DNA from 3 places in the Mucilaginibacter inviolabilis genome. Region 2 is predicted to be linked to each of the others. Evidence: riboswitches for the same ligand, from Rfam matches in the RefSeq annotation. Region 2 holds a riboswitch; each other region holds the start of a gene.

Region 1 (11,016 bases), 1.0 Mb from region 2:
CGGCCAGTTGCATCGCGGGATTAAGTTCACTCATTCGTTTACAATAATAGCATTATCCATAGAATTCATCCTAAATGAAAAGAGCTTTCAAGGAGAAAGGTTTTTAAATAGGAGGTTAAAGATGTTGGCTTTAGTTTTTGGCATATTAAATCACGGGCTGTAAAGTTAATACTAAAAATATTAGTATTTTATTTATCTTTGGAAAAAAATTATAACCCTTAAAAAATGACTACGCATAGCTATCTGACCAGGGAGGCTAAAGCTTTTGTAAAGCGAATCAATGGCCCCGATGAAATCATAAGGGTAGTGCCCGGCCATCTGCCCGGCAAAGTAATTCAATGTTATCAGTTATACACTGCTTTTGAAGAAAAGCCTGATAACCTGGGCTGCATTTTATTTGATGAAAAGGGATACTGGATTTATGATGGCGACCTATTATCTGTCGGAGAGCAGGAACAACTGGCTAATTTTATCATCAATTATGTAGAAAGGCTATGAAAAAGAAGATTAATTATAGATTGACCTTAGCGGAAAAGCAAATATTGAAAGCTAAAAAAGTAAGCCAAAAATTATTGCAGGACTACGCCCCGGATGAGATTGCCACCCTGTTGGAGGCCTCTGTTCAACGGGCCCGGGAATTAAACGCGCTTGCGGAATTTCAAAGTATACCATTGCTGGGTATTAATTTTGCAGAAGAGCTCATCAGCCAGGGATACTACAAGCTGGAGCAACTCAAAGGAAGGTCAGCAGTAGAGCTTTTTAATGCTTTTGAACAGCACTGCGGTACCTGGGCCGATCCTTGCGTGGAGGATTCCTATCGTTTGCTGATACATTATATTGAAAATCGCGACGACAGTAAACGCTGGTGGGATTTTACCGCCGAACGCAAGGCTTATCGCGAAAAATACGGATTTCCCGCAAACCGCCCTCAAAAGCCCTGGTACCAAAGCGGAAAGTATTCCCAAATGAATAACAAACAAATTGATTAAGGCGCTAACGTAAGGGGAGATAATCCGGAGTAATTGATTCTGTAGCTGGTTTTAAATTTTGTTCCTTTAAAAAGTAGTATTTCATAATGGGGCCTGATATAATCATGGTTACTATGGTCATCACTACCAAACCTTCAAATACGGGCTCGTTGATTATTTTTGCCTGTAAAGCTAACAAGCCCAAAACAATTTCCTGTGAACCACGGGCATTCATCCCGAAAGCAACGGCTATTGATTCATTTTTGCTCATCCCGCTCAGTATACTGCCTATCCCTGCACCTACAAGCTTTGCAAGGCATGCTATGACTAGGATAATGGTTACAACTTCAAGGTTGAAATTGGCAATAAAGTTGAGCCTTAAGCCAACTGAAGCAAAAAATAAGGGCGCAAGCACATTGATAGTAAACTGATGAAGCACATGTTTATGTTTTTCGGTAAAGTATTCGGAGTCGTTGATTCCTACGCCAACTAAAAAAGCACCAAAAACACCACGTACGCCAAGTCCTTCTGTAATACAGGCGCTAATGAGGCATAAGCAAACGGCAACCGTGAGTACCCTGCCAGGTTTATTTTTTTTACCAGCAAATGCCAGTAGTTTATGCATTAGCCAGCGCCCTGCAGTGAGCATAAAAATGGCATAAACTATAACGGTACTTACCTTCCAGAAAGAAGCATCCTGTTTACCGGCATTCATGAGCTGGATGATCACCGAAAACAGTATCCAGCCTAAAAAATCATCAACCATAGCGGCGGTAAGTACAATGTTGCCAATGCGGGTATTCAGGATATCCAGGTCAAGCAATATTTTGGTTATAACAGAAAGGGCAGTAATGGATAACGCCGTACCAAAAAAAAGCGACGTTACCAGCTGGTTGTTAAAGCCATTGGCGAAATGACTTTGGTAAAGAAACCAAACCGAGCCAAAGCCTATAGCAAATGGAAAAAGGATGCCGGTAAGACTTATGCTGATAGCCTGCTTACCATTTTGACGGATCTGTTTCAGATCTACCTCAAAGCCGGCAATGAACATCAGCAGAATGATACCAATATTGGCTATCCCGTCAAATGCCTCAAAGGAGTGAGGTGCGGTAAGGAAAATACCTTTAAACAGATCCGGAAAATATAATCCCAAAAGGGTAGGTCCTACAATGATACCTGCAAAAATTTCGCCTATGATGGCCGGTAATTTATACCTGCGGCAAAGCTCCCCCAGCAAACGCGCCGGAATAAGAATAATTAAAAGTATAAGCAAAAAATGTACGATCTCTGCCGAACTGAGTTTGGAAATCATGATGGGTAATTATTGCAGGTTTTCTTTTACTTCTATCCTAAGCTGATGCGTGTTAAATACATGTGAGTATGGTTGAACGCTTTTTGTTAAAAACACACTCCCGCCAATTACGCTATGGTGTCCAATCACTGTTCTGCCGCCCAATATGGTGCTGCGTGCGTAAATAATCACGTTATCTTCAACCGTTGGGTGGCGCTTGATATCTGATAATACCTTGCTTACCTGTGATGCACCCAGTGTTACCCCCTGATAAATAGTGACGTTTTTACCTATGATGCTGGTTGCCCCAATTACTATGCCTGTACCATGATCAATACAAAAAGGGACGCCTATAACTGCCTTGGGATGGATATCAACCCCGGTTTTACCATGGGCGTGCTCGCTTAATATTCTTGGTAAAATGGGGATGGAAGCTTGTGTTAGTTTATGAGCTATCCGATAAACCGCAATAGCATAAAACCCAGGATAGGAAACGATAACCTCATGAACACTGATAGCAGCCGGATCATTTTCATAGATCATCGACGCATCATGGCGTAAGTCCTGGTAAATCTCGTCGAGCGAATTATAAAAAAGACTGACCGCTTTTTGTATATCGATATTCCGTGGATCAAGGTAACTGAGCAGGATGTTCTCCAGGTCGATCTGGTTTTTCTTCAGATGACCGCCATAAATGGATAATTTGTTTGACCGGTTATTCGGAAACAGGAACTCAAAAAGATCAAACAACCACCCAACGCAATCGCGGATGGATGGTGTAGCTTCCCACTCTGCTTTATGGGTTTGATAAAGCAGCTCAATAAAGCTGTCGAATTTATCGTCTTTCATGTAATGGCTTATCGTTTAAGACTGTGAAGCGTATTTACCAGCAAATCAATTTCGGCACAGGTATTATAAAATGCCAATGACGGCCTCACCGAGCTTTCGACACCAAAACGGCGCAATATAGGTTGCGCACAATGATGGCCTGAACGAACCGCTATACCTTCTTTATTTAATGCCGCGCCAACGTCTTCTGTTTTATAACCATCCAATACAAATGATATTACGCTTGCCTTGTCTGGTGCTGTGCCTATCAAACGTAAACCTTTAACCTCTTTTAAAAGCTGGGTAGCGTATACAAGCAGGTAATGCTCATATTTTGCTATAACAAGCATGCCTATCCGGGTAACATAATCAATAGCGGCTCCAAGGCCAACTGCGTCTGCAATATTTCCGGTTCCGGCCTCAAATCTGGCGGGAGCGTCATGGTATTGGGTATGCTCAAAGGTCACATCCTTTATCATATTACCGCCGCCTTGCCATGGCTGCGTTTCGTTAAGCAGATCTTCCTTGCCATATAACACCCCAATACCTGTTGGGCCAAAAACTTTATGCCCCGAAAAAACAAACCAATCAGCGTCAAGTGCCTGTACATTAACTGGCATATGCGATACCGATTGAGCTCCGTCGACCAAAACCCTGGCCCCTGCCAGATGCGCCAGTTGTATGATCTGTGCGGCGGGGGTAACGGTACCCAAAGCATTTGATACCTGTGTAAATGAAACCAGTTTAGTTTTAGGGCCAAGCAGTTTTACGTATTCGTCGAGCAATATCTGCCCATCATCATCAACCGGAATAACTTTTAGTTTCAAACCCTTTTTTACTGCCAGTTGCTGCCACGGAACAATGTTGGCATGATGTTCCAGGTGGCTTACTACAATTTCGTCACCGGGTTGCAGATTTTGCTCGCCCCAGCTTTTGGCTACCAGGTTTATGGCTTCTGTGGCCCCCCGTACAAAAATGATCTCATTTATGGAGGCTGCGTTCAGGAAGGCCTGTACTTTTCTGCGGGCGCCTTCATAGGCATCAGTGGCCCTTGCCGCAAGTTCATGGGCGGCACGATGGATATTGGAGTTTTCGTGCTCATAAAAATAGCTGATGCGGTCAATTACCTGTTTGGGCTTTTGCGTAGTGGCAGCATTATCAAGCCATACCAATTGTTTGCCATTAACGCGTTCCTGTAATATCGGGAAATCGCGCCGGATAATATTTACATCAAAAGGGAGATCTATAATATTACTGATCCCCGCTTTTGATGCTTTATCAGCCGTGGGTTTTACGCTCGGTAAACCATGGTTGCCATTTAAAAAGTAGAATGGTATTTCCGGTGCTAACGGTGCCCCGTTAAAAGGAACGGAAATACCGGGACTGGAAGTGTTTATTCCATCAAGCACTTTTCGCAATTCAGTTTCAAAATGCTGATCCTGTTGATAAGGAAGCTGTAGCAGGTTGTCTGGAACTACAGATAACTGTTCGATAGGAAATTGCTGCTTTGTTGGATTATGGGAGATCAGGTCTGTTTTCTCTAAATAAGAATCATAATTAAATCCCTGTTGTGCCGGTAACTGCCCTCCAAAAGCAGGCGAGCTGTACGCAGGCGCAGAGGGTGAAGTTTGTTGACTACCATTTAAATTAGGATCGGTAAAGCTGGTTTGCGGATCTTTCAGATTTACGGCATTTCCCTGGTTTATGGCTGATGGCGAAATTCCGCCCCCACCAATGGTACTGGGCGGAATAGATTGATTAGGGGCAGCAGGAGCTTCAAAGGAATTAATATCAGGCAGCTCGCCCAAAAGGGACTGACTTTGCGGGGTAAATGCCGGAGAATGACTGAAGAAACCTGTTGGACCGGCTTTAAAAAGCTGATTGGCCAACTGTTCCAGTTCCTGTGCGCTGGGTATATTGTCTGGATTAATATTTATACTCATGATAGTTACCTAAATCAACATCTTCTAAAACAGCAATGGCATCATCAACTAAAACAGCCAGGGAGCAATAAAGCGAAACCAGATAAGAAGCGATGGCTTTATTGTTGATACCCATAAAACGCACGGATAAACCGGGCGATTGTTCTCCGGGAAGACCTGGCTGGTAAAGCCCTACCACACCCTGCCTGCTTTCGCCAGTACGTAGAAGAATGATCTTCGATTTATTATTGACAATAGGTAATTTATCAGATGGAATAAGCGGTATACCTCTCCAGGTAATAAATTGCGAGCCAAAAAGCGATACTGTTGGCGGCGGTACGCCCCGGCGGGTACATTCGCGACCAAACGCCGCAATGGCCAGTGGATGCAGCAAGAAAAATCCTGGTTCTTTCCAAACTTTGGTTATCAGTTCATCCAGATCATCGGGAGTAGGAGGGCCGAGCCTTGTTTTAATTTTTTGAGATGGGGCAATACTGCTCAGTAAACCATATTCAGGATTGTTGATCAGTTCGCTCTCTTGTCTTTCCTTAACTATTTCAATAGTAAGGCGCAGTTGCTCGCTGATCTGATTATAAGGTTTGCTGTACAGGTCAGAAACACGTGTATGTACATCCAGCACCGTGTTAACAGCGCTTAGGTTATACTCACGTGGATTTTCTTCATAGTCAACAAAAGTTGATGGAAGCTCGCGTTCATCACGCGATGAGCAATCAACCTCTACATTGTTGGCATCAACAACCTTATTTAACCGGTAAACGCCAGATTCAACAGGGATCCAGTTTAATAAATGTGTTAACCATCGTGGTGTAATGGTTGACAATTGCGGAACGGTACGTGTTGCTACTGCTAACTGTCTGGCAGCTACATCGCCAAGGGCTGTTTGTTTTGGTTTTTGATCGGGCATTTTTTTGATGGTAAATAATTATCTTAAAGAATGATTGATGAGGAGCTGTTTAATCAATGGCTACCTGCTTTGCAATGATAAGAAATAAAATATATTAAATCTATAGGATTTATAGATTTAATTATATATTTGCCACATCAGTTCTTTAATACTTATCGAGATAAGACGGAGGGAAAGGCCCCATGAAGTCTTGGCAACCTGTACAAAATTTATAAGATGTAAAAGGTGCTAATTCCTGCTCCTGCTAAAGGGGAAAGATAAGAAGCTACAGGTTTATATAAATATCTCTACAGCTCTGTCCCCGGTAAGTTTTATAGAATACAAATTGATAACTGAAAAATTATAACCTGGCTATAAATGAAAACCTATCAAACCTTAATCAGTGCCTATCATGCAGATATGCATTGTTGTTGCTAACAATTGAAGCGTTCAGCAATAAAATAAACCTACATCTTCAGCACATTACCCCGAATGAAAAAACTATTACTAGTATTCTTAACATATATCATCAGCACGGTTTCTTATGCACAGATCCTGGCACCTGTAAAATGGTCGTACGGGGCAAAGAAGATCGATAACGAGCAAGCTATTGTATTTATAAAGGCAACCATTGATAAAGGCTGGCATATTTACTCACAACATCTTGCCGATGGCGGACCGATAAGTACTTCTTTTAAATTTACCAAAAGCGATAATTATATACTAAATGGCAATACCTCAGAGCCTAAAGCAGTAAATAAGTATGAAAAAGCCTTTAGCATGAATGTGCAGTACTTTGAACAGTCGGTTACGTTTCAACAAAAAATAAAGCTTAAAAGCGGGCAGGCATCGGTTAATGGTACCGTAAATTATATGGTATGCAGCGATAAGCAATGTTTGCCGCCCGAGGAGGTTGAGTTTAGTATCCCGGTAAAATAAAAAAGCGTAATACTTAAATTAATATAGTTTAACAGATCAATCGCCACCAACTGAGCTGTTAAATGGATAGCAAAACTGAAGGTTATCTAAACCACCTATTTTGCGTCCGGCTTATACAACAAATACCATGAATCTGAAAATGAATTCTCTCACTAACGCTCACATACAGAATGGTGGCATCCTTTTCTGTTGTTACCAGTATTGTTAATTCGCACAGTTCATCCCGGAAATTGATCCTGAAATAAGATCAACATCCTGGCTGTACTAAGTGCGTTGCTTTGCTATGGTGGTAAAACAGGCGTGTGCTGTACAGTCCAGGATGTTGATTATATTAAAAATTGAACTAAACTAAAAATATTATACTAAATCTATAGATTTACTTGTAATTATAAAAATTGTTATTATCTTTACAGCATTCTAATTAACCCCACCATTAATTAGTTGATTTATAAAGACGAAGGGAGAGGAAGTCTCGATGATCTTCAGCAACTTTTCAGCTTGAAATAAGTGCTAAACTTTTTTCTGAAATTTTTTTAGAAATATAAATTAACTATTGTCATGAAAACATTAAAGTATCTACAATCTTATGTGCGACCAGCATCAGCCTTGCGATGTTGCAGTATTCAGTTTGCCTTTTGGTTTTAAGCATTAACAGCTAAAATTTTTTTGTGTGCTTTTTCCGGTCTTTAACAGGGCCATGGGATTGTTGTGCCCAAATCTCAAATCCGGCAATTATCATAGTAAAACTTCCAATAACTAAATTTTATAAAAATATGAACATTCACAATTATTTAACTAAAGCAAAATGCCTGTCATTAGGTTTGCTGATCAGCGGCGCAACGTTAGCTGCGGATAAAAATCCTCCCTCCAAATTTATTAAAGAAGGTGTTTGGCGAGGTGTATTTACAGTAAGTGAATCGCAGGTACCCTTTAATTTTGAACTAAAAGGTAAAGATGCCGAACACGCCGTATTTACGCTGATCAATGGTTCGCGCCGTGATAATTTCCATGTGAAAGCAATAGGCAAAGATTCTGTTTACATAAAAATGAATACCTATGATGCGGCTTTAGTAGCTAAAATTGAAGACGATGGTAAAATAAGTGGCGAATACCGTAGCCTGGTACCCGGTTTCAGAGGCAACTCACTGCCTTTTACTGCCGAATACGGTAAAAGCTATCGCTTTGTGGAACCTGGTAAAGATGTTGTCCCAAAGGCAGATCTTTCCGGTAAATGGGAAATCAAGACCTATAGTAAGGAAGCCGTCCCTGCATCTATCGCCATTTTAAAACAAAAAGGTAATAAACTTACTGGGGTTGTGATGACCGTAGTAGGTGACACCCGTGAGCTGGAAGGTACTGTTCAAGGCGACGAGTTTGCCCTGAGCGGCTTTACAGGCCCAAGTCCGTTTATTATCAAAGGAAAAATCAATCCCGATGGTACCATTAGCGGAGAAGAAGGCTTTGGGATCTACAAAAATCTGAAGTTTGATGCCGCCAAAAATGAAACAGTGGAATTGCCCGATCCTTATAAGCTTACATTTTTAAAAGAAGGCTATAAAAAGCTTGATTTCTCTTTCCCGGGTATCGACGGTAAACCCGTGTCGCTGAGCGATAATAAGTACAAAGGAAAAGTGGTGATTGTAGAGATTATAGGTACGTGGTGCCCTAACTGTACAGATCAAACTGTATTCCTGTCGCCATGGTTCAATAAAAACCATAATCGTGGGGTAGAGGCTATAGCCATTGGTTTTGAACAAAAAGACAGTCTTGATTATGCCAAGTATACTTTGGGTAAACTCAAAGAAAAATACGCTATCAACTATGATATAGCTTTTGGTGGCTTGGCAGATAAAAAGCTAGTTGCTCAAAAACTCCCTGCGCTCAATAAGTTCATTGCATTCCCCACAACTATTATTATCGACAGAAATGGCGATGTGCGCGAAATATATACCGGCTATACAGGTACGGTAACCGGTAAATACCACAAGGATTATGAAAAGAAATTTAACCAGCTGCTGGATAAACTGATAGCTGAACCTGCACCTGAAAGTGCAGCAGTAAAAGATTCGGCTACACATCCGGGAAACTAACATTATTAACCTATCTATAATCAATCAAATGAAAACACTTAATCTGATTACTTCATTCAAATGCCTGACAGTAGGCTTGTTGTTTAGCGGAGCCGCCGTAGCTGCAGATATCCCACCTTCTGCAAAATTTATAAAAGAAGGTGTATGGCGTGGCGTATTTACCGTGGCCGAATCAAAAGTACCATTCAACTTTGAGTTTAAAGGTAAAGATGCCGAACATGCCGTATTTACCTTGCTTAATGGAAGCCGCCGTGATAATTTTCATGTGCAGCGTATCGGCAAAGATTCGGTATTTATAAAAATGAATACCTATGATGCTGCCCTGGTTGCCAAAATAGAAGATGACGGGACTCTGAGCGGTGAATATCGTAGCCTGGTACCTGGTTTCAGAGGCAATTCCTTGCCTTTTATAGCTGAGTATGGCAAAAGCTACCGCTTTGTTGAACCAGGTAAGGATGTAGCTCCTGCAGCTAACTTAACCGGTAAATGGGAGCTTAAAGTTTATTCAAAAGAACAGGTACCTAATAAGATAGCCATTTTAAAGCAAACAGGTAACAAGCTTACCGGTGTTATTATGCAGGTAACCGGTGATAGCCGGGAGCTGGAAGGTACCGTTCAGGGCGATGAATTTGAGCTATCAGGTTTTACCGGACCGAGTCCCAAAATCTATAAAGGAAAGATCAATGCCGATGGTACTTTAAGCGGAGAGATAGGACAGGGAATTTATGATAATACCAAGTTTGATGCCGTGAAGGATGATAAAGCCGAGTTGCCTGATCCCTACAAACTTACCTATTTGAAAGAGGGTTACAAAAAGCTCGATTTTACTTTTCCAGATTTAACAGGCAAGCCTGTATCATTAAGCGATGCCAAGTATAAAGGCAAGGTCACCATCATTGAGATTGTTGGTACCTGGTGCCCCAATTGTACAGATCAGACGGTATTTCTATCGCCTTGGTTTAACAAAAACCACAATCGAGGTGTAGAAGCCATAGCCATAGGTTTTGAGCAAAAAGACAGCTTGAAGTATGCACAGTATACCTTAGGGAAACTGAAAGAGAAATACAATATCCAGTACGATATCCTGTTTGGTGGCCTGGCCGATAAAAAGCTGGTATCGCAAAAATTACCTGCCCTGAATAAGTTTATAGCTTTCCCAACCACAATCATTATCGATCGTAAAGGTGATGTAAGGGAGATATACACAGGTTATACCGGCACGGTAACAGGCAAGTATTATGCAGATTACGAGCAGAAATTCAATAAGCTTTTAGATGAACTGATCGCAGAACCAGTTCCGGCCAGTGCATCGGCAGTAGACTCTCAAAGTAATACGCAAAAAGGTAAATAATCATTAATACACCCCGGTAAAGCTTAATACTTTACCGGGTAACATTTAACATATTGAAAACAGATACAAAACAACTATCCACCATGACAACTAAACTAACCATCGCAACTTATTCCGCAGCTATTATTTCTATAGCAACTTTAGCTACAGCTTTTACCCCAAATACAACTACAGCCAACCTTCCGATAAAAACTATTTCGGCACACAGACACTATAAGGCTCAAAGTTTTAAGGTTGATAATCAGGGTAGTAAACTTACCTGGCAAGCTAAAAAAGCAACCGGCGATCATAACGGCGAGGTTAAAATAAGTAACGGCCAGTTTACAGCCGAAAATAATGTTTTAAAAAGTGGCACTTTTGATATCGACCTGAATACCATTACTGATGCCGACCTAACTGATCAGGCCTCGAACGATAAACTGGTAAGCACCCTTAAAAGCGAAACTTTTTTCAGTACTGATAAGTTTCCAAAAGCAAATTTTGTGATCGTTTCCGCAACTAAAACATCTGGTAACCAATATGATGTTAAAGGCAAATTAACCATTAAGGGTATTACCAATGATGTGAGTTTCCCGGCTGCTGTAAAAGTTGATGGGAAAAAGTTAAATGCTACCGCCAAAATTACAGTCGACCGTACCAAGTATGATATCAAATTCAGGTCGAAGAATTTTTTCGAAAACCTGGGCGACAAAGTGATCTACGATGATTTTGATCTTAATGTGA
Region 2 (11,016 bases):
TACCACCTGGTTGGCCGGGTCTTCAGAAAGCTTGTTAATGATGTTATATAGCTCTTCGTCGGGGCTAGCCTGATCAATGTTCGATTTAAAGCTTACCAAAGTACCATCATAATCTAAAAAGATGATCCTTTTCTTTGTTTTTATATACCGGTTGATGATAGATTGTTCTGTAGCAAAACTTACGTGCCGGGCCTGCATGGAGCGTTGCATGAGCTTAACCTCTTTTAAACGATCAAAGAAAATTTTGACCCAATGAGAAATGTTAAATTTAGACACCAGCTGCCGCATGGGTACCATTCGTTTTTGCTGCTCTTCCAGCGGCATACTAAGGGCTTCTAATATCGCCCTGCAAACTTCGCCGGTATTGTTAGGGTTCACGATGATAGCATCAATTAGTTCTTTAGATGAACCAGCCATTTCACTTAATATCAATACTCCATCGTTATTTATGCGACTGGCCACATATTCTTTACTTACCAGGTTCATACCATCGCGCATGGGAGTTACCAGGCATACATCGGCAGTATGATATAGGGCAGATAGTGTTTCAATCGGGAACGATCTGTAATAATAATGAATTGGCGTCCAATCCATGGTGCGGTATATGGAGTTGATATTCCCTACCCTTTTATCAATTTCTTCGCGCAGATGAGCGTATTGCGGAACGGTATCTCTTGAAGGTACCACAATCATGTAGAAGGTTATTTTTTCAATACACTCGGGACAAAGTTCCAGCATTAACTCAAAAGCCTGTAGTCGCTGTAATATACCTTTACTGTAGTCCAGGCGATCGATAGAAAGGATGAGTTTGGTGTCTTTGAAATTATTTTTAATCAGTTCAATCTGTTCTTTGACATCATCCTGCAGTGGTAAAGTAGCATACTTTTGCTCGTCTATTCCCATGGGAAACGATTCTACCACAATAGAACGTTCATCCATGGTAATGATGTTTGATGAAGTATTCACGGGTAAAATACGGGAAGTTGCCCCTAAAAAATGCCGTACATCATCAAAAGTGTGAAAGCCGATGAGGTCGGCACCGAGCATGCCTTCCAGTAGTTCAGATCGCCAGGGTATCAATCGGAACATTTCGTGCGAAGGAAACGGGATATGTAGGAAAAAGCCAATAGAAACATCTGGTAGTTCGCTCCTTACCAAGGCGGGTAAAAGTAATAGCTGGTAATCATGGATCCAGATGATGTCACCAGGTTCGGCAACACTTAAGATGATATCTCTAAATTTTTGATTTACAGTTCGATAGTAATCCCAGTTGGATTGTTTGTAATTAGCGTAAGTGGAAGCATAATAATGAAAAACTGGCCATAAAACCTCGTTCGAGAACCCTTCATAATATTGATTGATCTCTTCCTGATCAAGGAAAACGGGTATAAGACTTAGCTCTTTTAACTGATGGGAAACGTGGTCTTTATCCTGCTGCTCGGTAATCTCGATACCGGGCCAGCCTATCCATACATTATTATCTTGTTTATATATTGAACCTAAACCGGTTGCTAACCCCCCTTCACTTGACGATAAAACATACTCGTCATCCGCTTTTGAAATTTTGATAGGTAACCGGTTGGATACAATGATAGTCTTGGGCATATCTGCGAATTATATTAATAAACTGTACAGATTAATAAAGCCAGAAAGCCCTGATTTGTTTGCTTAATAGTTACAATGAATGGTAAGATAACAGGTTTGTGACATAAAAAAAGCCATCCTGAAGTATCAGGATGGCTTTTTACGAAAACTATTTAGAATTATCTTACTTGTTGGAAAAACTCCAGGTTAGCTTGTTGAGTGATTCTTACCAATACTTCATGGTTGTCGTTTTTAAGATCAACAAAGTATGAAGTTGGATCGATGTTGTCGTTCAGGTCGGTATTAGCCTGGTAAACGATAACCTCACCTATTTCGTAACCTTTGTAATCTTTAGCAATTTGTTTTAAAGTTTTAGCAGGGATAGCTTTAGCGTCAACACGTTGAGTTACACCTAAAAACTCACCATTCAGGTTATAGAAAGCAGTTTTCTTAACACCATCGATAGTGAAGGTAGCTTTCTGGCAATTTTTAGTTACAGTCCAGTTTACATCTTTTGCATCAGCAAAATCAACTGTGAAACCGTGTAAAGCGATGTATGAAACATTTGTTCCACCATCTACTACTTTTTTTACGCCGTCAGCGGCAAATACATTAACGCTTAATAAAGCGGCAATTGCTGTTGTTAAAAATATCTTTTTCATGTTCGTTTAAATTTTAAATCCATAACAAAAGTATGCTAAGATTAGTAATGTCACAAATAAAATTTAACTTTTATGAATATTTTATAATTATATGACTTTTAAGATGAAAAATTTAAATTTTTACAACTTACTTAGTGTATAATTTACAATATGTAAATTTAAAAATGCATAAAAAAATCGGTTTGGGATTAGCTAAACCGATTTTTCAAATTACTTTAACCTCAATTTAACCATTATCCGCGAAACCAGGATACAAAGTCATACCTCCATCCATAAAAATGGTGGTGCCGGTGATGTAATCTGCGTCGTCTGATGCCAGCCAGGCGGCAAGCTTGCCAATGTCTTCGGGCTGACCTATACGGCTATATGGTATGAGCGTGAGTAGTTTATCTAATGCCTCGGGTGTATCCCAGGCCGCTTTATTAATAGGTGTTTGTATAGCGCCTGGCCCTATACCTACTACCCTGATTTTGTGTGGTGCGAGTTCCTGGGCTATACTTTTCATAAACATGCTGATTCCGCCTTTGCTCGCTGCGTAGTTAACATGACCTCCCCAAGGGATTACCTCATGCACACTACTCATGCAAATGATCTTACCGGCTGCACGGCTCCGGTCTTCAACCACTCCCCTGCGTATGAACTCTTTGGCTGCCTCACGTGAGCATAAAAATTGCCCGGTAAGGTTAATACTGATTACCGTATTCCAATCATCCAGGGTCATATCTACAAATTTTGAATCCTTTTGTAAACCGGCATTGTTTACCAAAATATCAATGGTGCTATATTGCGCGAACATTTGTGCAAACATTTCCTTTACTTCGGCTTCGTGACTTACATCGGCCTGCACGGCAAATGCTTCACCGCCTGCTGCTTTTATTTCAGCCACCGTGGCTTCAGCGGCATCGTGATTGTGAGCATAGTTAATAACCAGCTTTGCACCCGCGGCTGCCAGTGCCAGTGCTACTCCTTTACCAATACCGCTATCGGCGCCCGTAACCAGGGCCGCTTGTCCTTTTAATGATGGGTTCATTGATTCATTGATTTAATGGTTTCAATATAACCAATGTATTTTACCTCAGAAGGTTTTAAAATATTAAAAATGTGTAAACAAAAAGAGATACATCTGATGCGTCTCTACAATAGAAAGAATATGTTGGTAATGATAGTTACAATGCCTTTATATAATCTAAAAACATATAAAGCGCTTTCTTTTTTCCGTCGGTAAGATCAAAGTCAATTTTGTGCATCAGGTAATCCTGGATGTCAAAATCCTCACGCATAGGTAATTCTTCAAAAAGTTCTGCACGATGGTCAAGACCATATTTCAGGGCGGCGTTAAACTCTTCCATAAAATCTTGTGGAATAGGCTTATTAGCTATCCAGCCTGCAAACATAAATGGTAAGCCGGTGAAGTTTTGCCATTCTTCGGCAAGGTCATAGGCATATTTATATTTCTCCTTTTTGCCAAAAGTACGGTCGCCAATTTGTACAAAGGCGGTATTGGCTTCTGTCGATTCGCTGTAGTCGGCAGCATCTTTAATCAATTCAGGTGTTACCTTCCAATAGTTTTTTAATAAAACTCTGGCCAGGTTATTGGATGAACGTGATTGCGGATCAAGCTGCAGATATTTGATGGCCTTAACATCACAATTACTGAAAATAAATACCGAATTTACAGCGCCAACAGCACCAATACAGTACTCGGATACTATTTCCCAATGCGGCAAATTCAGGGTGGCTGCTACCGGGATCAGTCCGATGTCAACCACATCATCAATTAGTTTTTGAGCGCAGTCTGACGGCATATCCAGGCTCAATTCAATTTTATCTAATATTCCACTATGTTGGATGCCGTATATAAAGGGTTTGGTGTTAGTGTAGCTTACAGCTGATATTCTTATTTTATTCACAGAAACGCTCTCTTTCAGGATTGTTTTAAATGTTCGGAGTTGTTAAAATCGACGATCTCAAATTTTTCGCCGTCATATATTACTTTGTATAGAACCAGGTTTTGATGCGGAAAGGTATCCATTTCGGTAAGGGATTTTCCGCTTAGGATGCAAAGCAACAAACGCATAGCCCGGCCGTGCATACATATCAATACGGTTTTTTCCTCGGGATGGCTCATGATTACATTAAGCGCTTCGCGCTCGCGTATTTCTACCTCATTCGGACTTTCACCACCTTCAAATTTGCTGTCTAGGCGGCCATCTAACCAGTCGCGCATAATTTGTAAAAAAGCGGCTTTGTTTTGCGCAGTTGCAGGTTGCCCCTCATGTATTCCCCAGGCCAGTTCGTCTAAACCTGATAATTTCTGATACGGTATACCCAAATCGATAAAAGGCTGAATACTTTGCTGGGTACGCTTCAATGCCGATATGTATATTTTATCAAAAGGTACACTTTTGTAAGCTTCATAAAATTGAGACGCTTGTGTGCGGCCTTCGTCATTTAAATCGGTATCCATTCCCCGGCCCTGTACAACGCCTAGTCTATTAAGCTCTGTTTGGCCGTGGCGAACTATATATAAGGTTTTTTGTATCATTCATTTTTAAGCTGAAAGCTAAACCCGAAGGCCTAAAGCTTTATCGCTTGTTTTATATTGCTTTCGGCTTTTAGCCTTCTGCTTTAAGCTTTTTATCTAGTTAATTACCGGCAACTTGTAATACTGCGGTTTGGGTTCAGTTTCTGGGAATTCAAAATTAGTAAAATCGGTTACCACATTATATAAAGTATCGCGCTCAATAGGCTGCCGTCCTACATTTTTGATCAGCTCAACCAATTGTTTGGTGCTCATGCCCGGGTGCTGTTCTTCAGCACCAGCCATGGAGTATATTTTGGTGGTATCATCCAGTGTGCCATCAATATCATCAACCCCAAAGTTCAATGATAATTGCGCTGTAGTACGACTGATCATGGCCCAATAAGCCTTAATATGATCAAAATTATCCAGGTAGATACGTGCCACGGCATAATTGCGCAGGTCCTCAACCACCGTTGACTCTGGTACGTGCGACATCTGGTTATCCTGGTTGCGGAATTTTAACGGGATAAATGTTTGGAAACCTCCTGTTTTATCTTGTAACTGGCGCAGGCGCTCCATATGATCAACCCGATGCCAGAATTTTTCGATATGGCCATATAACATGGTAGCGTTGGAGCGGCCACCCAGTTTGTGCCATTCTTCATGAATAGCCAGCCATTGATCGCCGGTACATTTATCTTTAGATATCAGGTCACGTACTTCAGGATGGAAAATTTCGGCACCACCACCGGGTATCGATTGTAAGCCAGCCTCTTGCATCAGGCGCATGCCCGTAGCGTAGTCAATTTTGGCCTTTTTAAATATATAATGATACTCAACCGGGGTTAATGCCTTGATATGCAGTTCCGGGCGATGGGCGCGGATACGACTAAAAAGTTCCTGGTAAAAAGGTACATCATATTGTGGCAAAACGCCTCCTACTATATGTACTTCGGTTACCGGTTCGCCGTCATATTTGGTCACCATGTTAAACATTTCGTCCATGGTGTACTCCCAGCCTTCTGATTTTTGTTTCAGCAGGCGTGAGTATGAGCAAAATTTGCAGTCGTAAACACACAAATTAGTAGGCTCAATATGAAAATTACGGTTGAAATAGGTTTTATGCCCGTGCCGTTTTTCGCGGATGTAGTTGGCCAAAACGCCCAGATAACCCAGGTCGCCCTGCTCGTACAAGATCACGCCTTCATCAAAGGTGATGCGTTCACTGTTGAGAACTTTTTCGGCAATGTGCTTTAAATCAGCGGATAGATCCGGATTTTGTAATAATAACTGTAAATTACCTTCAGCTTCCATGAAAAAAACTTTGCGCAAATGTACTAAAAAGCATAAAACTATGCTTTATGAGATAATTCATTACAAAGTGGATGGAAGTAAATGACACTAAAATTGCATAGAGGTTATTGCGCCTATGGTTATACCATTAAAACAATCATCCTGGCAACCATTTGGAACATAGCCGCAATTGGATATCATGCCGTTGTTTTTTGCTTCAAAATAAATGCTGTTGGATTTCTTATCAGCCTTAAGCCAAACGGTTTTAGCCTTTTGATAAACAGCATCTAAAGTAAGTGACTCATCTGTGTCGTTAGAATGTGTATTGATATGGTCAGCGTCTTCGTGCCATTGTTTTATGGTATCTTTTTGACTGGTGCCGTTTCGCCTAAGTTGCGTCGAAATAAAATCACGTGAAACAATTTTACCATTAATTACACTGATTTTAGTCTCCGATCCATAACCGAAAACAGATCCCGAGCTAGTGGTATATTGATATGAATTTTGTGCGTTGCTTTTGAAGCTTAACCAGATGTTATAGCTTTTATTAAAGTCGCTTTCATTGGCAATGTTATCTTTTTTGCAGCCAGCCATTGAAATTAAAATAATGATAGCGGATAAGTAAAGTGTTTTCATGATGCAGGTTTTTAAATATTACGGAAAAATTATTTCCCCCGCTACACCTTATAAAAATAATCTTATTTAATTTGGCCAAATGAAGATTGAAACTATAGCTATCCATGCGGGGAATAAAAAGGACGAATCGTCAAAAGCTGTAATACAGCCTATTATATTATCTACCACTTTTGAACGTGGTATTGATGGTGATTTCCCGGGCGGGCATATCTATAGCCGGTCATCAAACCCTAACCGCTGGTCGTTGGAAAATGTATTGGCTAAGCTGGAAAATGGTGTGGATGCGGCTTCTTTTTCATCGGGTAATGCTGCGGGCATGTCGATTTTCCAGTCGCTGCCCGCGGGGACGCACATTATAGCGCCCGATGATATGTATCATGGCTTACGTAACCAGCTTAAAAATCTGTTTGCCGGCATTTTAACTTTTGATTTTATCGATGTAAACGATACAGAGGTGTTGCAGCAGCACATCAGGCCAGAAACAGGATTGATATGGTTGGAGACTCCATCAAATCCGCTGCTTAAAATAACTGATATCAAAAAGGTAGTGGCTATTGCCAAAGCCAAAGGTATCAGAGTGGTTTGTGATAATACCTTTGCTACTCCGATATGCCAGCAGCCGCTTTCATTAGGAGCAGATATCGTGATGCACTCAGCAACCAAATATTTTGGCGGCCATAGCGACCTGATGGGTGGCGCATTAATTACTGCCGAAAAAAGCGAGTGGTGGCAAAAAATACGCCAGGTACAGGAAATGGGGGGCGCTATCCCCTCTCCAACTGATTGTTATTACCTCGTTCGTAGTATTAAAACATTGCCCTATCGGGTTAAAGGCCATGTACAAAACGCTCAACTGCTGGCTGAGTTTTTAGAGCAACATCCTAAAGTTGAGCGGGTGCTATATCCCGGTTTGCCATCGCATCCGCAACATGACATCGCTAAAGAACAAATGCTGGCTTTTGGCGGCATGTTATCCTTTATTGTTAAGGGTGATGAAAACGATACGCATAACATCATCAATAAACTCAGCTTATTTACTCGTGCCACCAGTTTGGGAGGAGTTGAAAGCCTGATAGAGCACCGGGCAACTGTGGAAGGGCCTGATACCAAGACTCCAAGAAATCTCCTCAGAGTATCTGTTGGCTTAGAACATATTGATGATTTAATCGCAGATTTGAAGCAAGCCTTGAGTTAAGGATAAAGGTGAAGGGCGAAAGGTAAAAGGCTTTTTTATGGTCATCCACATAAAACTTTTTGCCCTTAACCTTTCACCTTTTACCTCAAAGAAAAATTTAATTTGGTTTTTTAAATTATATCACCCTATATTTGCAACAATATTTGGTAGCGATACCATTGATCAATTCTCCGCGATAGTTCGGGTTTTGATTTATAAAGAAGCGGCGAGAGATCAGGCTCAATGACCCGCTGGCAACCCTCCAAAATTGGAGAAGGTGCCAATTCCTGTCCCGGAAAATAACCCCGGGGAATATAAATTTATAACCATGAAAAGTTTAATTAAATTTAGTCAGCACAACATTTTTAATACCTCAAACGGTAACATACAATCTATTTGCTCAAATATCAGCAATATGTGTATGTGTTGCTGCTGCTGATCGACTTAACACGTCCTCTTTTTCCGATCCCGAAAAACAAACGTGTTGCAACAACTGGTAAAGATCATTTACCGGCAAGTTAAAAATCCATCAAATCGTCAAAAAATTAATTAAACACATTTCAATCTTACAACTATGTCTGCCAACAATTTAAAATTCGAAACCCTTCAATTACACGCCGGCCAGGAAGCCGATCCAACCACTGGTTCACGCGCTGTACCACTTTATCAAACCACCTCATACGTATTTAAAAACGCGGAGCATGGTGCTAATCTTTTTGCGCTGAAGGAATTTGGGAACATCTACACGCGTCTTATGAACCCCACTACCGATGTTTTTGAAAAACGGGTAGCGGCTTTAGAAGGCGGTGTCGCAGCTTTGGCTACAGCATCGGGGCAGGCGGCACAATTCATTGCTTTAAACAATATATTACAGGCTGGTGATAACTTTGTGACCTCTCCTTTCCTGTACGGCGGAACCTATAATCAGTTTAAAGTAGCTTTTAAGCGTTTAGGTATCGATGTTCGTTTTGCAAAAGATGATACTGCTGAAAATCTAGAAGCTTTAATCGACAATAAAACCAAAGCCATTTACCTGGAAACAGTAGGCAACCCGGGTTTTGCCATTGCTGATTTTGAAAAGGTAGCAGCATTGGCTAAAAAACATGACCTGCCCCTGATTGTCGACAATACATTTGGCGCCGCAGGTTATTTATTTCGCCCATTGGAGCATGGTGCACATATCGTGGTAGAATCAACTACCAAATGGATCGGTGGACACGGAACCAGCATTGGAGGTGTTATAGTTGATGGAGGTAATTACAACTGGGGTAACGGTAAATATCCACAGTTTACAGAACCATCTGAAGGTTACCACGGGTTGGTATTTGCCGATGTATTTGGTATTGACGGCCCATTTGGTAACATCCAGTTTATTATACGTGCCCGTGTTGAAGGTCTGCGTGATTTCGGCCCTTCACAGTCGCCGTTTAATGCCTGGTTGAATATTCAGGGTTTAGAAACTTTGTCATTACGGGTACAACGCCATGTAGATAATGCGCTGGAATTAGCTAAATGGCTGGAGCAACATCCGCAGGTAGCTAAAGTTAGTTATCCGGGTCTGCAATCGTCACCGTATCATGCGTTGGCAAAAAAATATTTAAAAAATGGTTTTGGAGCGGTGTTGTCATTTGAGATTAAGGGCGATAAACAACAGGCAAGTCATTTTATCGACAGCCTTCAACTGGTAAGCCATCTGGCCAATTTGGGTGATGCCAAAACGCTGATCATTCAACCATCTGCTACAACGCATCAGCAGCTTTCTGACGAAGAACAGTTATCTGCTGGTGTAACACCAACATCGTTAAGGGTATCAGTAGGCATTGAACATATTGATGATATCAAGGCCGATTTTGAACAGGCATTTGCCAAAGTAGAGCAGCTTGCCGCAGAGTTAGTATAGTTTTTTTTAAGTGATATAGTAAAGTTATAAGGGATGGTTTTAAGTCTGAACCAAAGATTTGAAACCACCCGAATAACAAAACAAAAGGATGAATACAGAAATATTTAAGTACACAGAAGCATTTGAATTCGAATCGGGCCAGGAAATACAGGATCTGGAAATTGGTTTTCATACCTATGGCAGACTGAATAAGGCGAAAGACAACGTGATCTGGATCTGTCATGCCCTTACCGCCAATGCCGATGTATTTGACTGGTGGAAAGGTTTGGTAGGTACCGGGTTCCTTTTTAATCCCGAAGAGCATTTTATTGTGTGTGCCAATATCCTGGGTTCGCCTTATGGTACAAGCAATCCACTAAGTGTAAACCCGGTAAGTGGGCAGCCTTATTATCAAGCGTTTCCGCAATTTACTATTAGGGATATCGTAAAAGCACATCAGTTACTCGCTGATCATTTACAAATCAATAATATACATATTTTGATAGGTGGTTCACTTGGCGGTCAACAGGCAGTTGAGTGGGCTATTATAGAACCTGAACGGATCAAAAACCTGATCCTGATAGCTACAAATGCGCGTCATTCTCCATGGGGTATCGCATTTAATGAGTCGCAGCGTTTGGCTATTACTACCGACCGTACTTTTTATGCCAATACGCCAGATGGTGGCCAAAAAGGGCTTAAAGCGGCCAGAAGTATAGCTCTGCTCTCCTACCGTGGATATAAAACTTATTCCATAACCCAACAAGAGGAAAGCGATGATAAAACGGATGATTACCGTGCATCGACTTATCAAAGCTACCAGGGGCAAAAACTGGTGAACCGGTTTAACGCATATAGCTATTGGTATCTCACCAAAACTATGGATTCACATAACGTGGGTCGTGGTCGTCATGGGGTTGAAAAAGCCTTAAGTCAGATCAAAGCCCGTACTCTGGTTATTGGGATTCATTCTGATGTATTATTCCCGATTGATGAGCAACAATACCTGTTCCAGCATATCCCGAAATCAGCTTTTGCTGAATTGGATTCGTTTTATGGGCATGATGGATTTTTAATTGAAACAGAAGCATTAACAAATATTATCACATCGTTTTTTAAAACCGATGTAAAAGGAAAAATTATAGAATTACAACGTACAGCGTAATGAGTAAAAAGTTAAATATCGGATTATTTGGATTTGGAGTTGTTGGGCAGGGGCTTTATGATATCGTTAAAACCAAAAATTTAAACATTGAAATTGTAA
Region 3 (11,016 bases), on a different contig from region 2:
CTCTTGCAAAAGACGGGTAGGGTGAAATACGTCTTAATTTCGGGAGGTAACGGCAATTTAAACCCATCTGCTTTTCGGGAAGGAGCCTGGGCTAAATATCAGCTTAAGGCTGCGCAGATCCCGGATAGCTGCATCCTGATAGAAGACCAATCGCGTAATACCTTGGAAAATGCATCTTTAACAAAAGCCCTGCTTCAAAAGCATGCACAGCGGGGGCCGTATTTATTAGTAACTTCTGCTTTTCATATGCGCCGCTCGGTACGGATCTTTAAAAAAATGGGTGTTGATGTATTACCATATCCTTGTAATTATATGGCCGGAACCGGCAATTTTAGTTTAAGCGAGTTTGTGCCCAGTGCCGATTCGCTAAACAAATGGAGCTTTTATATCAAAGAAATAATTGGTCTTGCTGTTAACTATATCTCCGGACGCGGTTAATATGCTTTAGCGTTTGGAGATTAAAATTTATACAAATTAATACTATGGGGATATTACTGGTTGAGGATGAACCCAATGTGGTATCGGTAATAAAGCGCGGACTGGCAGAATTTGGCTACGAAGTAAGCGTTGCAGGAAATGGAGCAACCGGTTTGCAAATGGCGCTTGATCATGATTTTGACCTGGTGATACTAGACGTTATGCTGCCCGTAATGGACGGCATACAAGTGTGTAAGCTCATCAGGCAGCAAAAACAAACAGTGCCTGTTATTATGCTTACTGCGCTTGACTCTACCGAAAATATTGTGAATGGTTTAGATAGTGGTGCCGATGATTATCTGGTAAAACCCTTTAAAATTGCCGAACTGGCGGCACGTTTGCGAACGCTGCTACGTCGTAAAAGCGGCGAGCTACAACCTAAAAATATATTTACCATCAGCGACCTGGAGCTTAACGCCGAATCAAAAATAGCTTACCGTAACCAGGAACCATTAAAACTCACGGCTACAGAGTACCGGCTGCTGGAGTATTTTGTAAAGAATCAGAAAAAAGTACTGTCACGTATCCAGATACTGGAAAGTGTATGGGATATTGATTTTAATATGGGTACCAACGTGGTTGATGTATATGTAAACTATCTGCGCAGAAAATTAGAAAAAGGTGGTGGTTCAAAACTCATACACACAGTTTTTGGTATGGGATATATCATGAAAGAGGGAGAGCCCGATGAAAATACAAAGTAAAATAACCTTACTGTTCCTGTTACTTTCTGGCGTGATATTGTTATTGCTCAATATCACTATTTTTTACCTGGTATACAGGTTTGGTTTCGACGATTTTTTTAAGCGATTGGAAGCCCGTGTAAATATATCGGCCGAGGTGCACCTGTTTCCTGGTGCCAAAAGCCAGGCTTATCAGGAAGTGAGAAACCGTTATCTGGAAAAACTGGAATCAGAAAAAGAACATTTTTTTAGCACGGATACACTTAATAAAATTAATATAAATGGAGGAATTGATGCTAAAAGCAGTTTTATTAAAAATATCTTAAAAGATAGTGCGGCACGCTATAAGGTTGATAATATTTTTTATGCTGGCAGGGTATTTACAAAAGGTAATAGTAAATATATTGTTATTGTTTCGGCCATTGACCCATCCGGTTTTCAGGAATTGAAAGATCTGCAGAGAATATTGGTTTATGGCTTTTTGGCGGCTATGATTCTGGTTTATTTTATAGGTAAAATATTTTCCTTTTATACCTTTCAGCCGGTACGGCGTATCATTAATAATGTTAAAAATATAACGGCCAATAATCTGCATTTTAGGCTGGATGAATTGAGTGGCAAGGACGAGATAGCCGAACTATCTTATACCTTCAATGACATGCTTAACCGCCTGGAAACCGCTTTTGAAACGCAAAACAACTTTGTAAGCAATGCTTCGCACGAGTTGCGTACACCTTTAACCATTATCAGTAGCGAAGCTGAACTGGCCATAAGTAAAACTGATGTAAGCCCGGAGCAGCGAGAGGTATTTGGTATCATCTACTCTGAGGCTGAAAAGCTGGGACAGATACTGAATAGTTTATTGACGCTTGCACAATCGGGCTTTGACGGTAAAAAACAGCGCTGGGAAAGCATCCGGATTGATGAGCTCTTGATGACCGCTTCAGAATCAATCAAAAGGATCAATATCGACAGTAATATACAGATTGATCTGGAAGATATGCCAACCGACGAGCACTTGCTTTATGTAAGCGGTAACAGTAACTTACTGCGCCTGGCCGTTACCAACATTATCAGCAATGCTTGTAAATATTCGGACAACCGTATGGTGAAAATAAGGTTGCTGACCGAAAATAATAAAGTGATTATCTCCATTACAGACCAGGGCATAGGTATACCCGAAAGTGAACTGCAGCATATTTTTGAACCATTTTTCAGGGCCTCCAATACGCACAGCTACGAAGGACATGGGGTAGGCTTACCTCTAACACTTAACATTATTCGTTTGCACAGGGGGAGTATAGGTATTCGTTCAGACGTTGGTAAAGGTACCGAGATCAAGGTGTTTTTACCTGTAGAGGCATCGGCGTAAAACTCTAATCAATTTCTAATAACTTTCTTAGATCATCTTAATTATTGGTGGCTACACTTGTATCAAACAAAACAGTACAAGTTTAACCATTAATAATTACGACTATGAAAACGCTGTTCATCCCCACCGATTTTACCTACCAATCGCTCCAAAGTATACCAACCATAGCTCAGCAATACTATCCGCAAAAAGTAGATATCAGGCTGGTACACATGCTGAAGATTACTGATAACATAGGCGAACTGCTGATGCTGTCGCGTCGTTCAACTGAGTACAGGCAGATCCCTGATAATTTTTATATCCGCTGCCGCGATCTTGAAAAAGACTTCAGTCACCTGATCAACCGTATCCATATCGATATTTTTTATGGCAGTACCGTGGCGGTTTTTAATAACTACCTGGATGCACATAACGTGGATGCCATTGTGCCACCGCACGATAACTATCAGTTACTTTTTAAAAATAGCATTGACCCCGAAGTGCTGATTGAAAAATGCGGCAAACGGGTGCTTGACAACACAGAAACAGATGGCATAATAGTAAACCTCATTGCCAAGGAGCCAGAATTAACAGAACAAGAGTAATTAACCCCTAAATTATTAAATATCATGCTACTAAAAGAAAACATCCCGGTTACCTATGTATTCGGAAAAATAAAAAAAGAACTCATCATGGTGGCCATTTATGCCTCGGCTATTTACCTGGTGCATCAGTACTATGACTTGAGAGAAGTTTCCATCCCCTTAACGGTACCTACCATATTGGGTACTATTATATCCCTGTTACTGGCTTTCCGGTCAAATCAGGCATACGGTCGTTGGTGGGAGGCCCGTATTTTGTGGGGCGGCATTGTGAATGATTGCCGTACGATTACCCGCCAGGTACTCACCTTTGTTGACAGCAGTATTGACGGCGACGAGAAGTGGGCGCTCAAAGAACGGATTGTAAAACGGCAGATAGCCTGGTGCTACAGTTTGAGCCGCCACCTGCGTAAACAAGATGCTAAACAAAACCTGGAGGCGTTTTTAAGCGATGATGATGTCCGGAATATTCGTAATGTAGATCATGTGCCGCTGGCTTTAAATGAGTTACAAGGGCATGATTTGCGCACTTTGTACAAACTGGGTTGGGTTAACGAGTACCAGCAGGTAACTATGGATGGCACCCTGACCAGTTTTATGAACTCCATGGGTGGATGCGAGCGGATCAAGAATACCGTATTCCCGGCTACATATAGCGTGTATATACACTGGCTAGTATTGTTTTTTGTACTACTGTTACCTTTTAGCCTGATGGAGTCTTTTGGCATATTACAGGTGCCGCTGGTGATCGCTATTTCGTCGGCATTTTTCCTGATCGAAAAAATGGCTATCCATTTGCAAGATCCATTTGAAAATATGCCGACAGATACTCCTACCACCGCCATCAGCCGGAAAATTGAGCAGGATCTGAAACAAATGCTGAAAGACGAAATGCCACAAGTGACCGATATGGTGACGAACAACCAGCAGCAAAAACAGGCGGCATTCTATATTTTATAATAAGGTTATAAGTAGTTAATAGTTAATTGATTGCCTACTGAGCGAGTGGTTTTTGGCTCTCCTGTTGCTTTAAATCAAACAGCCCGGCATCCTTAAAAAAGGAGCCGGGCTGTCGTTTGTTATAAGTATATGGAAAGTTGAGGACATGGTTAGTATCTAAGCCTGCTTCCTTTTAGCTGTCAGATATCTGCGTACCGGTATATCATAGATCACCATCACCAGGTAAGCTATTCCAACCAGCAATATGGCCGAAACCGGGATAATTAATCCCAATTGGCCAGGCCCCGGTTTGTGAGCAGCGTAATACTTCCCAAACATCCACATTACCGAGTAATGGGTCATATACAATGGGTATGATATTTTTCCGCAGAATACGCACAATTTCTTTATCCCCTGGGTTAAGGCTGCGCCTGCACCTAAGGCTATTAATAGCGGGAAGTAAAAGAGCACTACCAGGGTTTCGGAAAGCCAGTTCCATTTAGTAGAGAAAGGCATCAGGAAAGCTAAAGCCAGCAGCGCCGCCAGTCCTAAAAAGCCCAGTTTGTTTTTGATGATCCAGTTAAAGCGATATACCAATAAGCCGGCTAAAAACGAATAGCTGATGCGGGCGCCGCCATCCCAAAAGTTGCCCTTACCCCAGCCGCCCATCAGGTTTCCGGAATGAGAAGCCACAAAACAAAGACCTACTGCCGCCAATATCGCTAACACAAGCAATACCCGTTTATTAACACGGCAAAGGACAAAAGCATAAACAATATTGGCTATATACTCCCAAAATAGCGACCATGCCGGAGCGTTAAAGCCGAATTGGTTAAAATAACGATCTGGCATTACCGGGAAGGGAATAAGCAGTATAGACATTAAAAATAACAGGATTAGCCTGCTTGCGCTGTACAGCTCCGGGTGACCGCCAAAAGGATCAAAAAGAAACGCTAACAGGCCCAGTACCGAGCCAAAAATAACTAAAGGGTGCAGTCTGATGATCCGGGATTTAAAAAACTCCATAATGCCCATTTTACCAATACGGTCGTCATAAGCATACCCGATCACAAAACCCGACAGACAAAAGAAAAAATCGACTGCAAGGAAACCATGCCCGATAAAGTTTTGACTGTAATCGGAATAGGCTATTTCCATAAAATGGAAAATTACCACGGCGAAGGCCGCGATACCACGCAAGCCATCAAGAATTTCAAAGTGTTGTTTAGTTTTTAGAATCTCGTTATTGAGTTTGTGTTCGATCATTAGTGTTTGGTTTATACAGGATAAAAGCAGCTGCACCGGGGTTGTGCATAAATTCCAAGAATACCAAATAATAACGATTTAGCCAATTTTTTTCGATTTGAAATTTGGCAGGGAACCGAAGGCTTGCTGTATGCCATGTAGATTATTGGGAATTTATGGCCTTAGAAGCCTTGCCCATCATGGTTCGACGGAGATCACCGAGACATCCATGTTTTATCTTTAATGTTATGTGATTTCACCATCAAAGTCCCTGGATTTTATCTCAGGGCGATAAATAGTATAAAAGTAAGGGAGAAAATTTGACGTCGCGGGCAGATTCGAACTGCCGTAGAAGGTTTTGCAGACCTTAACCTATCCTCTCGGTCACGCGACTTTTTAAAAAAAACTATAAATCACTTATGGAAGATGGAAGGGTAAGATCTTATTTATCTTTCTCCTATGCGGAGCAGGAATTAGCACCTTTTACATTATGCGGATGTACAGGTTGCTAAGACGTCTTTGGGCCTTTCCCTCAGTCTTTCTTGATAAGCGTGATAAAGAACTATTTGTCGTTGTTGACACTGCAAATATAAAATTGTTTTTATATAAATCCTATAGATTTAGTAGAATATTTTATTCTTTTAATGAATTTTGTATTTATCTGTCTTAATTTCAGTAGATTAAAATTAATTGGCAGGAGTTATACGATATACACCATCGGTCCTTACGGATATAATGCTGCCATCTTGTAGCTGATAATCGCTCACCACATACAGATTACCGTTACCGTCGGCCTGAACAAGTTTTACTTCTTTAGTTTTCAAATTTAAGGTATAATACCCGTCTATTTGTACCTGGGTACTGTAGTTGAAGGTTCTGTAAAAAGTTAAGATATCGCCTTTTATATTGGCTATCACCGGAGGGTAAGTTCCGTCTCCATAGGTATAGGCTGATTGATATACAGGGGAACCATCTTTATAAACGCTGAAGGCAGTTAATATATCTTTAGCTGTATTTTCCTTTGCCGAACTCACAAATGCATAGCCCGAAGTATTATCAATATCAATTAAACCGGAATTTTGATCAAGATTCAGCGGGGTAGACATAGAGCCATTGGTAGTGTTAATCAAATTATTAGCATACAGGATATGGTTTGCACTATACTCGTTTATGCGGGTAAAATCAAAATTATCCAATGAATATTTCACTTTTGACAGATCGGCCAGATTAATAAGCGAAGCTGTTTTATCTTCAAATATAGGATTGGTTACCAATACATGGTTATTGACAATACGGGAAATCCGGCCGTAACCCGAAGATACAAAATCAACAAAAGTTGATTGTTGCGTGTTTATATTGTATTTAGCTAACGTAACCCTGTCGCTACCCCGGTCAATAGTTACCGGTGGAACACTGGCTGTATTTTTATCACCGTAAATAAGTAACTCATTATCTGATACAGCTCTTATAAAGGTGGATGGTAATTTATCGCTGATAACATCCACTGCAAAAGTTTTCAATGATATTCTTTTGGTATAAAGCACATTATTCACATCGTCGGTTATAAATAAATAATTTCGGGAAGGTGAGATGTCAAGTGCTTCGGGGCCTAGGCTTTGTTTCAGATCCAATAGTTTTTTATAATTAAAAGCCTGAACAAACTGATGGGTATAATCATTAATACTATATTGACGGATAGTATCTGAAGTCACAACGGTTTGCACTTTGAAATTGTACTTAACGCCGGGTTTAAAAGCGTAATTAATAATTGCCGAGTAGTTATTAGTATTATTTTTAGATACAGTTACAGTCTGTAAGGTATTGGTATCTTGTTTCAGGATGATTTTTGAAGGTGCGGGATTTTGATCATACCGCAGAAAAATTTGCACCTGATTACCGGCCAGGGGTGCAATTTTAAAAGCAATAGTGCCTGCATCCTTTATAACAGCCTTAGCCGGCGGTGGGTAAAACGGCATATCATTTTTCTTTGAACAGCTGTTAAGCAATAAAGCAGCGGCAATAATAAGGTAAATGTTATTTTTCATAGGTAATAAATGATGGTTAAGGTAATGTTTTAATATTAAATAAGATTAAAAGCATTGTAAAATATTGGTAATAATTATGACTTATAAATATTAAAAAGGTTTAATACAGATTTAGGGATTATTCATTTTTTTGGGGTTTATTTCTCCTTAATGTACATATTTGCATCATGAGTAAGTTATGGCAAAAAACTACCAATGTAAATGAACTGGTAGAGAGCTTTACTGTTGGCCGCGACAGGGAATTTGATGAGCAAATGGCCGCCTTTGATGTGTTAGGATCATTGGCCCACACCCGTATGCTGCAAAGCATAGGATTGATGGACGCTGCCGATCTTGACCTGGTACAGCGCGAGCTAAAAGCCATATATGCCGATATTGAAAAAGGTGGCTTCACTATTGAGGATGGGGTAGAGGATGTACACTCGCAGGTGGAGATGCTATTGACTCAACGCATAGGTGATGCCGGAAAAAAAATTCACAGCGGCCGTTCCCGTAACGATCAGGTGCTGGTTGATTTGAAACTATTCTTCCGCAACCAGCTACAGCAGGTAGTTGAAGAAACGGAGGCACTGTTTCGGCAGTTAATCACGCTCAGCGAAAAACATAAAGATGTTTTACTACCCGGCTATACACATTTGCAGGTAGCTATGCCATCGTCATTCGGTTTATGGTTTGGTGCCTATGCCGAAAGCCTGGCTGATGATCTGGAACTTGTTTTGGCGGCTTATCGCATCACCAATAAAAATCCACTGGGCTCGGCAGCGGGTTATGGCTCATCGTTTCCTTTAAACCGCACTTTAACTACCCAATTGCTGGGTTTTGATAGTTTAAATTATAATGTAGTATACGCCCAGATGGGGCGTGGCAAAACCGAGCGGATCATCGCGCAGGCTTTGTCGTCCATTGCAGCTACACTGGCTAAAATGGCTATGGATCAGGCTTTATATCTAAGCCAGAACTTTGCCTTTGTGAGTTATCCGGATACGCTGACTACCGGCAGCAGTATTATGCCGCATAAAAAGAATCCTGATGTTTGGGAAATTATGCGCGGCAAATGTAACCGCCTGCAGGCGCTGCCAACTGATGTAGCCATGATGACCACCAACCTGCCATCGGGTTATCACCGCGAGCTGCAATTGCTGAAAGAGCTGTTGTTCCCGGCTTTTACCGATCTGAAAAGCTGCCTGCATATGGCCACTTTTATGCTGCAGAACATCAGCGTAAATGCCGATATATTAAAAGATCCCAAATATGCTTACCTCTTCAGTGTGGAAGAAGTGAACCGTATGGTATTGAACGGTACCCCTTTCCGTGATGCCTACAAACAAATAGGTCTGGCTATTGAACAGGGCGATTTTAACCCCGACAAAACCGTAAACCATACCCACGAAGGGAGCATAGGCAACCTGGGCAACGAGCAGATTACTGCTGCCTTTGATAAGTTACTGACTAATTTTGATTTTGAAAAGGTTGATACGGCGATAAAAGAGCTGGTGAAATAGGTAACACAATAAATTGGTTATTCTGTTGTTATTGCATAACAGTCAACCGCCTACACCTATGAAAAGCTTGCAAAACTTATTTATTGCATTCCTCTTATTGCTTGTCGCTTTAGTATCATGTAAGCATGACAATAGCATAACTATCACGGGCAATATTAAAGGGTTAAATGCAAAATGGGTATACTTACATCTCAATTATCCGATAGGCTCTCCTGCAATTGATTCCGCAAAAGTTATTGATGGCAAATTTGAGTTTAGCCGTCATCCCGATACCGCGTTCATAGCCGATTTGATTTTGTTGAAGTACCACGATGAAAAAGGGAAAAGTGGTTTTCTGAGCATTAATGACCCTTATACAGTAGATAAAAGCAAGCCATCGGCTTATGCGGCTTTTATTATGGAACCAGGGTTGACAACGCTCACCGGGGATCTGGCAAACAACAAAGGTATAAGCATAATATCAGGTCATCAGAACGAGTTTTATTTCAAAAATTTCGATCTGCCGTTTATCAGGATCAGTAAGGATAGTGTTAAAAGATCGGCTCAGGCTGCACGCATTAAAAAGCTGGTTGAAGATACTCCTGATGCTTACTGGGCACTTTTTGCATTTAATAATTTCAAGTATGATCTAAGCCATCAGCAAAACAAAAGCATTTTTGATGAATTTAACAATGAAATAAAAACATCCTATCAGGGTAAAAATATCAAACAGTTTCTTGATGATCAGCCCCAAAATAAGAACGAATTTCCAAATACCACTTTCGTTGACAGGGATGCCAAGCAGGTAACCCTGATTGATACCACTAGGAAACTGAATATGGTTGTATTTTGGGCCAGTTGGTGCGGCCCTTGCAGACGGGAGATCCCGTCGTTAAAAAGAATAGCTTCTGCCTGTAAAAACGATAATTTAAGATTTGTAAGCGTATCGGTTGATAATCAAAAGACTGAATGGATAAAGGCCGTGAATGAAGAAAATATGCTCTGGCAGCAGTTAATTATACCCGCTAAACAGGTTAATAGGGCTAATGCACAATATAATTTAGGATGGGTACCACAAATTTACCTGGTTAATAGTAAAAGGCAAATAGTAAAAAAAATAGATGGTTTTGATGCCGGAAACGAAGAAGTAGTAAAAACTTTTATAACAAATTACCTGGCAAAAAACTGATATTTGCCATTTATAAATATGAACGGACAAAACAGAAGCGATATATACCCAGGCCTGGAAGTTGATATTATCCTGAAGAAAGACCAGCGTACCGGAACCCTAACCCGTGGTTTTGTAAAAAGACTACTTACCAGCGCCGCTTACCATTCGCGAGGTATCAAAGTGCAGTTGGATGATGGGCAGGTTGGCCGCGTAGCCTGGATAGTGGAAGAGGAGGATTAGGTGAGAGTCAAGAGATAAGAGTCAGGAATCAAGACAGAGCAAAAATTGTTGATCTGATTGCCTTGCAGTTATTTTTTCTTGATTCTTGACTCTTATCTCTTGATTCTTTTTTACATAGTTCATTAATTCTACACAATTCATCGCCATATTTACGGTATAAACTTTTCTTATGCCTGCAAATAAAATAAAATCAAAGGTTTGGTTTAGGTTGGATGCTCATTACCGGATGCTTATTTCGTTGGTGATAAGCGGAATTGTGTTGTTTGTGTCCCTGGGGCATTTTAGTGTGCCGGCAGTAATCCTGGTTACCTGGATTGCTTTTGCATTAGCCATTATTATTATGGATTGGGTGATCATCCTGTCATCTCACCCCATGGAAGTACGTAAGATAGCCCGGATCCAGGATTCCAGTCGTACATTGATATTCCTGTTCGTGATTATAGCTTCATTAGTGAGTACACTGGCTATATTTTTTCTGCTTAAATCATCCAAACACCTGTCGGCCGAGGCGGTAACCGAGCATGTTTTGCTGAGTATGGCATCGGTTATTGTTTCCTGGATTTTGGTGCATACCATATTTACGCTGCGTTATGCGCATATGTATTATACCACTGATACGGACGGCGATAGCAACAAAAAACCAATAGGAGGCCTTGATTTTCCCGGCGATGAAAAACATCCGGATTACCTGGACTTTGTTTATTTTTCCTTTGTAATCGGCATGACCTTCCAGGTATCGGATGTGGAGATATCTTCTCGTCAGATACGTCGCCTGGCCTGGA

What was found. Region 2 has a riboswitch for S-adenosylmethionine ahead of G7092_RS03885 (O-acetylhomoserine aminocarboxypropyltransferase/cysteine synthase family protein). Riboswitches for the same ligand answer to the same signal wherever they lie in the genome.
Region 1: it holds a riboswitch for S-adenosylmethionine, as region 2 does, so the genes downstream of both, G7092_RS08035 (peroxiredoxin family protein) here and G7092_RS03885 (O-acetylhomoserine aminocarboxypropyltransferase/cysteine synthase family protein) in region 2, are expected to answer to the same signal.
Region 3: it holds a riboswitch for S-adenosylmethionine, as region 2 does, so the genes downstream of both, G7092_RS24775 (acyltransferase family protein) here and G7092_RS03885 (O-acetylhomoserine aminocarboxypropyltransferase/cysteine synthase family protein) in region 2, are expected to answer to the same signal.

Annotation. Positions count from the first base shown of each region.
Region 1 is NZ_JAANAT010000001.1:1,999,563-2,010,578, reverse strand. It holds gene G7092_RS08075 (HRDC domain-containing protein) at 1-34, opposite strand, end outside; gene G7092_RS08070 (hypothetical protein) at 226-498, shown strand; gene G7092_RS08065 (helix-hairpin-helix domain-containing protein) at 495-989, shown strand; gene G7092_RS08060 (cation:proton antiporter) at 994-2,280, opposite strand; gene G7092_RS08055 (serine O-acetyltransferase) at 2,290-3,108, opposite strand; gene G7092_RS08050 (family 2A encapsulin nanocompartment cargo protein cysteine desulfurase) at 3,117-5,030, opposite strand; gene G7092_RS08045 (family 2A encapsulin nanocompartment shell protein) at 5,014-5,934, opposite strand; SAM riboswitch class I at 6,084-6,198, shown strand; gene G7092_RS08040 (protein-disulfide reductase DsbD N-terminal domain-containing protein) at 6,406-6,852, shown strand; SAM riboswitch class I at 7,296-7,400, shown strand; gene G7092_RS08035 (peroxiredoxin family protein) at 7,626-8,942, shown strand; gene G7092_RS08030 (peroxiredoxin family protein) at 8,971-10,293, shown strand; gene G7092_RS08025 (YceI family protein) at 10,377-11,016, shown strand, end outside.
Region 2 is NZ_JAANAT010000001.1:980,612-991,627, forward strand. It holds gene G7092_RS03845 (bifunctional alpha,alpha-trehalose-phosphate synthase (UDP-forming)/trehalose-phosphatase) at 1-1,605, opposite strand, end outside; gene G7092_RS03850 (hypothetical protein) at 1,764-2,246, opposite strand; gene G7092_RS03855 (SDR family oxidoreductase) at 2,473-3,276, opposite strand; gene G7092_RS03860 (menaquinone biosynthetic enzyme MqnA/MqnD family protein) at 3,413-4,156, opposite strand; gene G7092_RS03865 (histidine phosphatase family protein) at 4,171-4,791, opposite strand; gene mqnE (aminofutalosine synthase MqnE) at 4,888-6,084, opposite strand; gene G7092_RS03875 (hypothetical protein) at 6,172-6,699, opposite strand; gene G7092_RS03880 (trans-sulfuration enzyme family protein) at 6,779-7,894, shown strand; SAM riboswitch class I at 8,084-8,194, shown strand; gene G7092_RS03885 (O-acetylhomoserine aminocarboxypropyltransferase/cysteine synthase family protein) at 8,448-9,773, shown strand; gene G7092_RS03890 (homoserine O-acetyltransferase family protein) at 9,862-10,917, shown strand; gene G7092_RS03895 (homoserine dehydrogenase) at 10,917-11,016, shown strand, end outside.
Region 3 is NZ_JAANAT010000004.1:284,648-295,663, forward strand. It holds gene G7092_RS24750 (YdcF family protein) at 1-438, shown strand, start outside; gene G7092_RS24755 (response regulator transcription factor) at 483-1,181, shown strand; gene G7092_RS24760 (HAMP domain-containing sensor histidine kinase) at 1,165-2,532, shown strand; gene G7092_RS24765 (hypothetical protein) at 2,637-3,116, shown strand; gene G7092_RS24770 (bestrophin family protein) at 3,141-4,073, shown strand; gene G7092_RS24775 (acyltransferase family protein) at 4,230-5,318, opposite strand; SAM riboswitch class I at 5,741-5,849, opposite strand; gene G7092_RS24780 (hypothetical protein) at 5,984-7,342, opposite strand; gene argH (argininosuccinate lyase) at 7,510-8,844, shown strand; gene G7092_RS24790 (TlpA disulfide reductase family protein) at 8,903-10,012, shown strand; gene G7092_RS24795 (YwbE family protein) at 10,031-10,234, shown strand; gene G7092_RS24800 (DUF1345 domain-containing protein) at 10,404-11,016, shown strand, end outside.